DNA from 2 places in the Arthrobacter sp. SLBN-100 genome. Region 2 is predicted to be linked to the other one. Evidence: riboswitches for the same ligand, from Rfam matches in the RefSeq annotation. Region 2 holds a riboswitch; the other holds the start of a gene.
The links. Region 2 has a riboswitch for S-adenosylmethionine ahead of FBY31_RS16615 (cobalamin-independent methionine synthase II family protein). Riboswitches for the same ligand answer to the same signal wherever they lie in the genome.

Region 1 (5,820 bases), 2.3 Mb from region 2:
TCGTGGGAGACGTTTCCGGGGACCCGAACACCCTGGCCCGGCTGGTAAAGATCCAGGACCGCAAGACCCTCCTCAGGCGCAGCGCCGACGATACCGATCCAGTGGAACGGGCGGTGGTGGCCAACGCCGACCAGCTGGTGATTGTGGTGGCTGCCGCCAACCCGGAACCGCGCACCGGCTTCATCGACCGCGCCCTGGTGGCTGCGTACGACGCCGGGATCGAGCCCATCCTGCTGGTCACCAAGGCCGATGTCAAGGATCCGGCGGAGCTGTTGGCCAATTACAAGCACCTGGACTTCCCCGTGATCATCAGCCGGACAGCGGATTCCAGCGCTTCGGGCATCGACGCCCGCTCGGATGACGGACTGTCGGCCCGCCTGGACGGCGAAGCGGTGGCGGAACTTCGGGGCTACCTGGGCGGAAAAGTCACGGTGATGCTGGGGCACTCGGGCGTGGGCAAGTCCACCATGGTGAACGCGCTGACCGGGGCCGAGCGTGCCACCGGCGGGGTTAACGCGGTGACGGGCCGGGGCCGCCACACGTCGTCGTCCGCCCTGGCGCTGAGGCTTGCGGATGCACCGGCAGGCAGCTGGATCATCGACACCCCCGGCATCCGCTCATTCGGCCTGGCCCACGTGGACCCGGACCGGATCCTGCGGTCCTTCCCGGACCTCTCCCCCGGCATTGAAGACTGCGAGCGGGGCTGCAAGCACACCACTAACGCCGTGAACTGCGGCCTGGACGCCTGGGTGTCCGGCGGGCATGCCGGAGCCACCGGAGAAGCCCGGCTGGCCTCCCTGCGGCGGCTCCTCGGCACCGACCCCCGGATGGAGGCCCAGGAGACCAAGGAGCTTGGCAGCGTCAACTGACAACGCCGATCTCCCAGCAGAACCGCGCGCAGACGGTAGTTTGGAACCATGATCCAACCCGCTTCAAGCTACAACGATGACCTGCGCCTGGCCCATGTCCTGGCCGACTCGGTGGATGACCAGACCATGGGCCGCTTCAAGGCCCTGGACCTCCAGGTGGAGACCAAGCCTGACCTGACGCCGGTTACCGACGCGGACAAGGCTGCCGAAGAAGCCATTCGCGGCCAGCTTTCCCGTTCCCGCCCGCGCGACGCCGTGCTGGGCGAGGAGTTCGGCAGTACCGGCCACGGGTCGCGGCGCTGGATTATCGATCCCATCGACGGCACCAAGAACTTTGTCCGCGGCGTCCCGGTCTGGGCCACCCTGATCGCGCTGGTGGACGAAGGCGAGCCGGTGGTGGGTGTGGTCAGTGCACCCGCCCTGGGCAAGCGCTGGTGGGCGGCCAAGGGCATGGGGGCCTACATGGGCCGTTCCCTCGCCGCGGCCACGCGGCTGCGGGTGTCCAACGTCTCCAAGCTCTCCGACGCCTCCCTTTCCTATTCCAGCCTGGGCGGCTGGAAGGAACGCGGCAATCTTGACAACTTTCTGGGCCTCACCGAGGACGTGTGGCGGACCCGGGCGTACGGCGACTTCTGGTCCTACTGCATGGTGGCCGAAGGCTCAGTGGACATCGCCTGCGAACCTGAACTGAACCTTTATGACATGGCTGCCCTGGTGCCGATCGTGGTGGAAGCAGGAGGGCGCTTCACGTCCTTGGAAGGCGAGGACGGGCCCTTTGGCGGCAATGCGCTGGCCACCAACTCCATCCTGCACTCCGAGGTGCTCCGCAGGTTGAATCCGGACCTGGACGACCTCCTTTAAACCAGTTCCACCGAACAAACAGCGGCGGGTGCCCCCACAAGGAGGCACCTGCCGTCGTTTGTTCGGCAAAAAGGCCCTTTTCAGCCGCGGCGTAACAAAGCGCTTAACATTCATGCCGGCTTCAAACCTTCCTGCGCCATGTCTTACGCTCTTAACCAGGTCACGAGTGCCAGCGCTAAACCCCGGTTTGCTGGCCGGCAACCCTCCAACCGCGGTGGGGTGCCCCGGGTGACGACCAGGCCGGTCCGGAACGGATGCGGCAAGCGCGGATTCCCGGCAGAGGGAGTCCTTTTTCGAAGTGAGGTCTCTGTGACAACTGCCACCGTCTCCCCCAACGCCACTGCTGCTTCTGTTGCTGCCACGCCTGGAACCATTTTTGATGCCCGCCATGCCGCCGCCGGCCGTCCGCTCGCTGCCGTCACCGGCGCCGAAATCCAGGCGCCGCTGATCCACGGCGGCCACGTCCGTTACGCAAACCTTGACTACGGCGCCTCGGCTCCTGCGCTCTCGGTGGTCTCGGCATACCTGAACGAGATCCTTCCGTTCTACGCCAGCGTCCACCGCGGCGCCGGCTACGCGTCCCAGATCAGCACCTCAGTCTACGAAAACGCGCGCAACATTGTCCGTGAGTTCGTGGGCGGCCGCGCCGGTGACTCCGTGATCTTCACCCGGAACACCACCGATTCGCTTAACCTGCTGGCCGGCTGCCTGCCTGCAACGGACGGACGCCCGGACGGCGACGTCCTCTACCTCGACATCGAGCACCACGCCAACCTGCTGCCGTGGCAGGGCGTCCCGCACCGCAGCATCGTTGCCGCCGACACCATCGCCGGCACCATCGAAGCCATCCGGGCGGAGCTGAAGCAGGGCGGCGTGAGCCTGCTCGCCGTCACCGGCGCGTCGAACGTCACCGGCGAGATCCTTCCCATCCGCTCCCTGGCCGCGCTGGCCCACGAACACGGCGCACGGATCGTGGTGGACGCGGCCCAGCTTGCACCGCACCGCCGCGTGGATATTGCAGCGGACGACGTCGACTACCTCGCCTTCTCCGGCCACAAGCTGTACGCACCTTTCGGTGCCGGCGTGCTGGTGGGCCGCACGGACTGGCTCGACGCGGGAACGCCGCACCTTGCCGGCGGCGGCGCCGTCAAGGAAGCAAGGCTCGACGGCGTCAGCTGGGCCACCGGCCCGGCCCGCCATGAGGGCGGCTCACCCAACGTCCTCGGCGCCGCCACGCTGGCCCGCGCCACACAGGTGATCGCCGGGCTGGACCAGGATCAGTGGCACGCCCATGAATCCGCCATCCGTTCCTTCCTGGTGGAAGGCCTGCAGGAAATCGACGGTGTGACCGTCCACCAGATCTTCAAGGACACCAATCCGGATACGGACACCATTGGAGTGGTCAACTTCTCCGTGGAGGGCTACGACGCCGGGCTGGTGGCGGCCTACCTGTCCGCCGAGCACGGCGTGGGCCTGCGCGACGGCCGCTTTTGCGCCCACCCGCTCCTGAAGCGCCTGGGCCTGCCCTCCGGATCCCTCCGTGCCAGCTTTGGCGTCGGCTCCCGCCTGGAGGACGCCGAACGGCTCCTGGCCGGCATTGCGGCTCTGCGCAGCAAGGGGCTGGGCTGGGACTACGTGGTGGACGCCGGGCGCTGGGTTCCCGCAAACGACACACGGACGTACCCGCACTGGGCACCCAACACTCCGGGAACTGCCGGGGCCGCTCCCTGTCTCGACGACTAAAGCGGCGCTTGGGGTAGATTCAAAGGATACCCAAGGGCATCAGGCGAAGGAGGCCACAAGTGGTACGGGGTGGCCCCAGACTTGATCACGGACGGCGCCGGGAGCTCGGCCAGAGCTTCCAGGACGGTGGCCGGCACTACCAGCGGGTCCGCCCGGGCTATCCGGAAGAATCAGCACGCTGGCTGGTCCCCGCCGCGGCCCGCGATGCACTGGACGCCGGTGCCGGCACCGGCAAATTCACCGAACTCCTGCTTGGTATGGGACTGACGGTCACCGCGGTGGACCCTTCTGCGGACATGCTCGAACAGTTACGCGCGCACTATCCCGCGGCCACGGCTGTGCAGGCCACCGCCGAGGACACCGGCCTGCCCGCGGCTGCCTTCGACGTCGTGAGCGTTGCCCAGGCCTGGCACTGGTGTGACGCCCCCGCGGCAAGCACCGAACTTGCGCGCGTCCTGCGTCCGCACGGAACGCTGGGCCTGGTCTGGAACCAGCTGGACACCTCGGTTCCCTGGGTTCACCGGCTTTCCCGGATCATGCATGCCGGAGACGTTTACAAGCCAGGTTCCCGGCCGCAGGTTGGGCCGGAGTTCAGGGACCTTGAGGGCCACGTGACGCGTTGGCAGGACCGCGTCACCACCACCGATCTCGTGGAACTGACGAAGTCGCGGAGCTACTACCTGCGGGCCGGCGAAACTACCCGCGCAAAGGTGCTGGCCAACCTTGACTGGTATCTGCACGACCACCTGGGCCACAGCCTCGATGAAGAGCTGGAACTGCCCTATCTCACGCTTACCTGGCGGGCCACCAAAGCATAGCGGGGGCGGTTAACCGGTAGGCTTGGTGCTGTGAAGACCAGCGCGCCCTCCTCCTCCATCGAGGACTACGTCAAGGTCATCTACTCCTTCACCGAATGGCAGGACAAGCCCATCACGTCCTCCCAGCTGGCCCAGCGCCTCGGGGTGGCCAATTCCTCGGTGTCCGAGATGGTCCGGAAGCTCAAGGACCAGGGCCTGGTGGACCATCAGCCCTACAGCGCCATCACCCTGACGGACCAGGGCATTCGGCTGGCCCTGTCCATGGTGCGGCGCCACCGCCTGATCGAGACCTACCTGGTCCAGCAGCTGGGCTACAGCTGGGACGAGGTCCACGACGAAGCCGAACTCCTGGAGCACGCCGTCTCGGACACGTTCATCGAACGAGTTGCCACCAAGCTTGGCGACCCGCAGCGCGATCCCCACGGTGACCCGATCCCCACAGCCGAAGGCACAGTCCTGATGCCCCGCGCCCACCTGATGGGTGAGCTGGACCAGGGGCACACCGGCAGGATCACCCGCATCAGCGACGAAAACCCGGACCTGCTGCGCTACCTTTCGGCAGAGGAAATCGACCTCGACGCCGAAGTGGAGGTGGTGGGCCGCAAACCGTTCGGCGGAGCCCTGGTGGTGCGGATCCGGAACTCGGGCAGGACCAGGGACTATGACCTGGCCGACGAGATCACCTCCGCCCTGTGGGTGCACAGCGACCATCCCCACCCGGGCTGCCTGCTCGGGGACAGCTGAATGAAGCCTGCCGGCATACCGGCCGCCCGTGCCTGGTTGGCTGTTGCCGTTGGGGCCCTGATCGGTACTGAACTGCGGTATGGGTTGGGACTGGCGTTTCCGGATTTTCCGGGGTCCGTGCCGTGGGCCACCCTGTGGATCAACGTGGGTGGAAGCTTTGTCCTGGCATTGCTGACCACGGTGTGGATCGCCCGGCCCCAGACCGCGTTCTGGCTTCGCGCGGGCCTGGGCCCCGGCCTCCTGGGATCCTTCACGACATTCTCCGCTGTGGTGTTCGCGGTGGACCAGCTGGCGCGGGCAGGTGGACACCTTGCGTGGATCGCCTACCTGGTGTTGTCGTTGCTGCTGGGGCTGGCCGCGGCCGGTACGGGATGGCGGTCCGGGAAGGTTGTGGCGGACCGGTTGAACGGGCGCAGTGGCAGCCGGTTTGGCGGGCGTCCATGACGGCGGCTGCGCTGGTGGGCGTGTTTGGGGTTGCCGGTGCGCTGCTCCGTTTTGCGGTGGACAGCTGGTTCGCCCATCACACATCGATCCGTTCTGCCCGCGGCCTGGAGGCCCGTGGCTCCGGAATCCGCGGCACCGGACACAGGGAGCGGCTGCACTGGCCCTGGGCCACGCTGTCCGTGAACGTCCTGGGGTGCTTCGTTATCGGCGCCGCCCACGCCATGGCCCTCAAATTCGGGCTGGCCCCGGAGTGGCACGCTGCACTTGCCACCGGACTCGCCGGCGCCCTCACAACCTTCAGTTCCTGGACCACGGCCACTGTGCGCCTGCTCACTGAAGCA
Region 2 (5,820 bases):
GTACTCCAGGGTTACCAGCCCACAGACGAACCTCAGCATAGGAGTCAGCATGCCCATTGCAACCCCAGAGATCTACTCCGAGATGATCGACCGCGCAAAGGCGGGCGGCTTCGCATTCCCGGCCGTGAACGTAACCTCCTCGCAGACGCTGAACGCTGCCCTCCGCGGCTTCGCCGAAGCTGAGTCCGACGGCATCGTCCAGGTCTCCACCGGCGGTGCGGCCTACTGGTCCGGCGCCTCCACCAAGGACATGGTTGCCGGTTCGCTGGGCTTCGCGGCCTTCGCCCGCGAAGTGGCCAAGAACTACAACGTCAACATCGCCCTGCACACGGACCACTGCCCGAAGGACAAACTGGACGGCTTCGTCCTGCCGCTGCTGGCTGCCTCGGAGGCCGAGGTCAAGGCCGGCCGCAACCCGCTGTTCAACTCGCACATGTGGGATGGCTCCGCCGAGACCCTCCAGGAAAACCTGCGCATCGCCCGCGAACTGCTTGAGCGCACCGCTGCCGCGAAGATCATCCTCGAGGTCGAAATCGGCACCGTGGGTGGTGAAGAGGACGGCGTGGAGAACGCCATCAACGACAAGCTCTACACCACCGTTGAGGACGCCCTGGCCACCATTGATGCGCTCGGCGCCGGCGAGAACGGCCGCTACATCACGGCACTGACCTTCGGCAACGTCCACGGCGTGTACAAGCCCGGCGGTGTGAAGCTCCGCCCGGAGATCCTCAAGGACATCCAGGCCCAGGTTGGCGCCAAGATTGGCAAGGACAGCCCGTTCGATCTGGTGTTCCACGGCGGCTCCGGCTCCTCGGACCAGGAAATCGCGGACGCCGTCTCCTACGGCACCATCAAGATGAACATCGACACCGATACCCAGTACGCCTACACCCGCCCGGTGGCGGACCACATGTTCCGCAACTACGACGGCGTCCTCAAGGTCGACGGCGAAGTGGGCAACAAGAAGACCTACGATCCCCGCGTCTGGGGCGCATCGGCCGAAGCCGGCCTGGCAGCCCGCGTGGTCGAGGCCACCAAGCAGCTCGGTTCGGCCGGAAAGACCTTCTAGGAATGTCCGACGAGTTCCGCCGGAACCTTATGGGCCCCGAGCCCACGCTCCTGCCTGCCGAGACTGAGGTCAACCAGCAGCTGGAAGCGGGCCAGGAGCCCCTGGATCTCGTAGCCAGGCACCCCACATCCTCGCTGCTCTGGGCCCTGCTCGCGGAAGAGGCCTGGGCGGAGGGGCGCACCATTGACTCCTACGCCTACTCCCGGGTGGGCTACCACCGGGGACTGGACTCGCTGCGCCGCAACGGCTGGCGTGGCGTCGGCCCGATCCCTTGGGAGCACGAGCCCAACCGCGGCTTCCTGCGGGCGCTGTACTCCCTGGGCCGGGCATCCGCAGCCATCGGCGAGGCCGAGGAGCCGGAGCGGATCGAGAAGTTCCTGAACGACTCCGACCCGGCAGCCAAAGCAGCCATCGAAGGTCAGTAAACAGCAACGCGGGGTCACTTTCCGCCCTCTCCGGCCGCCGGATTGGGCTGAAAGTGACCCCGCCTTGGGTTAAAGTGCGACGGCGGGCGGTCGCCTTTCGAAAAGGTGACCGCCCGCCGTCGTTCCCTAAGCGGTGGTTGAGCCTGTCGAAACCTGATTTCGGCGAGCTCAACCAGCGTATGGCTATGCCTTCTGGAGCCCGGTGCGTGCCATGGCGTCGGCGTAAGCCACGCGCATGGCCTCGAGGTATTCCTCCTGGCGGGCGGGCGAACCTGCGAAGGCGCGGCCGCTGAGGGAGCGCACCTTGTAGGTCTTCAGGCCGCGGCGCCAGAGCAGCGGAACTTCGGTCTTCAGCAGCAGGTTCGCCAGGCGGTTGGCTTCCGTGCCGTGCGCTACGATCACGGAAGCCCGGGGGACCAGGGCCAGGAACTTAAGCAGCGGCTTCAGGCCGGCGGACACCTGGTCCGGGGTGAACTTCCCGTTCGGCTCCCCGGGGATGTGCCAGGGGTGGACGTTCCAGGGCATCACGTACTCCGGGCGAAGCCCCAGCTTCCACTGGATTCCGAGCATCCGGGTGGCGGCGTCGTGGTCCCCGGCCGTGATGAAACCGGACTTATCGGCCTCGCCGATGTTCGAGTACAGGCTGATGATCCGGCACTCGTCGACGTCGTGCATGGGGTCTACGTAGGGCACTGCCGTGCCGGGCTTGGCCTCCTGCAGGGAATCGCACAGTTCGTTGACGGCTGCAACATTGGGTTCGTAGCGGCGGTTCAGAAGCTGCTCATGGAAAGATTCGGGTGCCAGGGCTGTCATGTAGGGCTGGGTCTCCTGCGGGGATTGGTGTTGCTGCCACCGCGAAAATGGGCGCACGATGGCGCAACAGATCCGAGGTGGTTGAAATGGGGCGGACCGATTCCTGGTCGGCCTTTACCAGTTTAGCAAGCCGCGCAAAACGAAACGCCGGTCCCGCGCACCCGATCCAAGCGGGGCACGGAACCGGCGGGTCCGGTGTGCTGTTGCCGGCTACCAGAGGCGCTTGGTGGCCCGGCGCGCACCCTCGCCCAATGCTTCCAGCTTGGCGAAAGCGATCTGCGGGTGCACCCTGCCGCCCAGGCCGCAGTCGGTGGACGCGATGATGTTCTCCCGGCCCACCACCTCCGCGAAGCGGACAATCCGGTCTGCCACCAGGTCGGGGTGCTCCACCACGTTGGTGGCGTGCGAAACGACGCCGGGAATGATGACCTTGCCCTCGGGGAGCTTGGTGTCCTCCCAGACCCGCCACTCGTGTTCGTGACGGACGTTGGCGGCCTCGAAGGAGTAGCCGCCGGCGTTGACCTGCAGCACTGATCCGAGGATGTCCGCGAAGGGAATGTCCGTGGTGTGCGGTCCGTGCCAGGAGCCCCAGCACACGTGCAGCCGGATCTGCTCCTGCGGGAGGTCACGCAGCGCCCAGTTGGTGGCCTCCACCCGCAGCTGGATGAACTTCAGGTAGTCACCAAGAGCAGGCTCAGGGTTGATCTGGTCCCAGCTTTCGGCAAGTGACGGATCATCGAGCTGGACCGTGAGTCCGGCATCGATAATAGCCTTGTATTCCTCACGCATGGCGTCGGCGCATGCGTACAGCAGTTCCTCGTCGGTCTTGTAGTACTCATTGGCAACCCGTGCGCAGGACCCGGGGGAGAGCGAGGCCACAAAGCCCTCGGACAGCCCTGCGGCGGCCAGCCCGCTCTTCAGGTTCTTGACGTCGGAGGCTACCAGGTCGTGCCCGGTGTAGGTGAGGGGCCCTGCGATCTTGGGCTGGGAAACGCTCTTGCGGTGAGCCAGGATGCCGGCGGACGGGTCATTGTAGGCATCGTTGAACTTCTGCCGGTCACGACGGTCCGGGAAGGAGGTCAGGACAATGTTCCCGGGGGAGGACCGGCGCACCTGGGTATCAGCCCAACGGTCCACGTCCGTCGCTTCGAGGCCGCCAAGCCGGGCGAAGGAGTAGTTCCACCAAGCCCCGTAGTCAACGGAACTGGACATCGTGTGCCCATATTCGCCGTCGTTGGCGATATCGATGCCCAAGTCCTTCTGGCGCTGCACCACGTCCGCCACTGAGGCTTCCAGCAGGTCAAGGAATCCAGTGGTGATGCCCTCCTGCTCCTTGGCGGCGTTGGCGGCAATCAGCTCAGGTGTGCGGGGCAAAGATCCTGCATGGGTGACGCGGATGTGGTCTGTATTGAGGGACACTGGAATTCCTTTCCATCGGTCCTGGCAGTAGCACCTTCGCAGGCAGGTGGTAGCTGCAAATCAGCGGGGTTGCTGCGGCGTCAACGATCCAGGTCTCTCGGCCGCTCCGGATGGTTCACTCTCACTTAATTCCAAAGACTTCCCGGGAGCAAATCCGGTCCGGATTGTTTCGCACGTCAGGGGAGGCGGACGTACTTTCCGGACCGTAATAACTGGATACGCACTCCTGTTATATGCATTGACAGGTTTCGTTTAGCTTGGTTGGCTCTTGTCACAGGCCGCAATGGGGGACATGGCGGACTGGACGCACCCAATGCACTCGAAAGAGGTAACGCACCGTGAGAAAAACCCTGGCAACTTTCAGGACCCTGGCCGTTTCCGGAGCCCTGGCAGTGGCAGCAGTGACAGCACCCGCACCGGCGATGGCCGTAGGCGAAGGCCCCAATTACGACGGGAACGGCCAGATCACCACCTCGAAGCTGGCCACTTATGACCAGATGGTTTCGTTCCTCAAAGACCAGGACGCCCGCCAGCCGGCGATGGAGCTGGAGGTCATCGGGCAGACGGTGAAGGGCCGCGACATCCACCTGGTCAAGTACATCTCCGATCCGGCCAAACCCACCATCCTTTACCTGACGCAGCAGCACGGCAATGAACAGCTCACTACCGAAGGCGCCTTGGAATTCGTCAAGCACCTCGGCACCGGCAAGTCAGGGGGCGTCCTTGACGGCGCGAACATCCTCATCGTTCCCATGCTGAACGCAGACGGTGCCATGGGTGATGTGAACTTCTCCCTGGACGGCTACCAGGCCAAGGGTGAGCGCAACATGACCCGCTACAACGCTGAAGAGGTGGACCTCAACCGTGACCATGTGGAGAAAATCCAGCCGGAAACCCAGGCGCTGCACAACAACGTGATGCGCAAGTACCGGATCGACTACATGATCGACCTGCACCACCAGGGCACCCGCAGCCAACGTGATGGAGAGCTTGTATCCGGCTCAATCCTGTACCCCACCACCCCCAACGCCGACCCGGCCGTTGTGGAGAAGTCCAAGCAGCTGGGCGCTGTGGTGTTCCGCAACGTCGACTCCACCGGCTGGGGCCACCTTGGCAAGTACGTGGGCGGCAGTGCCGAAACCATCAGCCGCAACGGCATCGCGGTCGAATACGGCATCGCAACCCTGCTGTTTGAAATGCGCGGCATGTCAGACCACTACCTGGACGGGTACGCCCTGGGCCTGCGCAGCAACGGGTACCTGATCAAGCAGACGGTGACCACGCTGACCGCCACGGCCGCAGCCATTGCCGACGGGTCAATTGCCGACGCCGACACCTCCTTCTGGGACAGCCTCGCCACCCAGACCTCCCGCCCGGGCGAGGAGGCCGACGGCGAGTAGCAGGCGTTGCCGTCCGCCGCGGCCCTGGAGTCCTTTTACTCCGCAAGACGGGCCGCGGCGGGCCAACGGGTGGACGAAGTCCCCTATCGGCTAAACTTGGGTGGTAAGGGCCCCGGAACTCTTGCATCGCTGTGCTGCCCCGCGGACCAGCGAAGGCCGGTCGATTCGGGGCATTCTCATGAACGGCGCTGTACAGGGCCGCCACGTTTGTGGCCGGGCCCGGCAGCCCGAACGAATGGGGGAGGATCCCATGCCAGCAATTGTGATCGTAGGAGCCCAGTGGGGCGACGAAGGAAAAGGCAAAGCGACCGACCTGCTGGGCGGCCGCGTTGACTACGTCGTCAAACCCAACGGCGGCAACAACGCCGGGCACACCGTCGTCGTAGGCGGTGAAAAATACGAACTCAAGCTGCTTCCGGCAGGCATCCTCAGCCCCAACGCCGTCCCCATTATCGGCAACGGCTGCGTGGTAAACCTCGAGGCACTCTTCCAGGAGATTGAGGGCCTCCAGGCGCGCGGCGCCGACACCTCAAAGCTCCGCGTCTCCGCCAACGCCCACCTCGTGGCCCCGTACCACCAGGTGCTGGACAAGGTGACGGAGCGCTACCTCGGCAGCCGCGCCATCGGAACCACCGGCCGCGGCATCGGCCCCGCATACATGGACAAGGTGGCCCGGCTGGGCATCCGCGTCCAG

Region 1: another riboswitch for S-adenosylmethionine. It lies ahead of FBY31_RS05915 (aminotransferase class V-fold PLP-dependent enzyme); the one in region 2 lies ahead of FBY31_RS16615 (cobalamin-independent methionine synthase II family protein).

What each region holds. Positions count from the first base shown of each region.
Region 1 is NZ_VFMY01000001.1:1,272,107-1,277,926, forward strand. Features, by position in the region: gene rsgA (ribosome small subunit-dependent GTPase A) at 1-869, shown strand, start outside; gene hisN (histidinol-phosphatase) at 918-1,730, shown strand; SAM riboswitch class IV at 1,889-2,002, shown strand; gene FBY31_RS05915 (aminotransferase class V-fold PLP-dependent enzyme) at 2,040-3,473, shown strand; gene FBY31_RS05920 (class I SAM-dependent methyltransferase) at 3,533-4,291, shown strand; gene FBY31_RS05925 (metal-dependent transcriptional regulator) at 4,322-5,035, shown strand; gene FBY31_RS05930 (fluoride efflux transporter FluC) at 5,036-5,479, shown strand; gene FBY31_RS05935 (fluoride efflux transporter FluC) at 5,476-5,820, shown strand, end outside.
Region 2 is NZ_VFMY01000001.1:3,588,108-3,593,927, forward strand. Features, by position in the region: gene fbaA (class II fructose-bisphosphate aldolase) at 50-1,069, shown strand; gene FBY31_RS16605 (DUF3151 domain-containing protein) at 1,072-1,494, shown strand; gene FBY31_RS16610 (uracil-DNA glycosylase) at 1,678-2,307, opposite strand; gene FBY31_RS16615 (cobalamin-independent methionine synthase II family protein) at 2,518-3,726, opposite strand; SAM riboswitch class I at 3,736-3,843, opposite strand; gene FBY31_RS16620 (M14 family zinc carboxypeptidase) at 4,065-5,126, shown strand; gene FBY31_RS16625 (adenylosuccinate synthase) at 5,377-5,820, shown strand, end outside.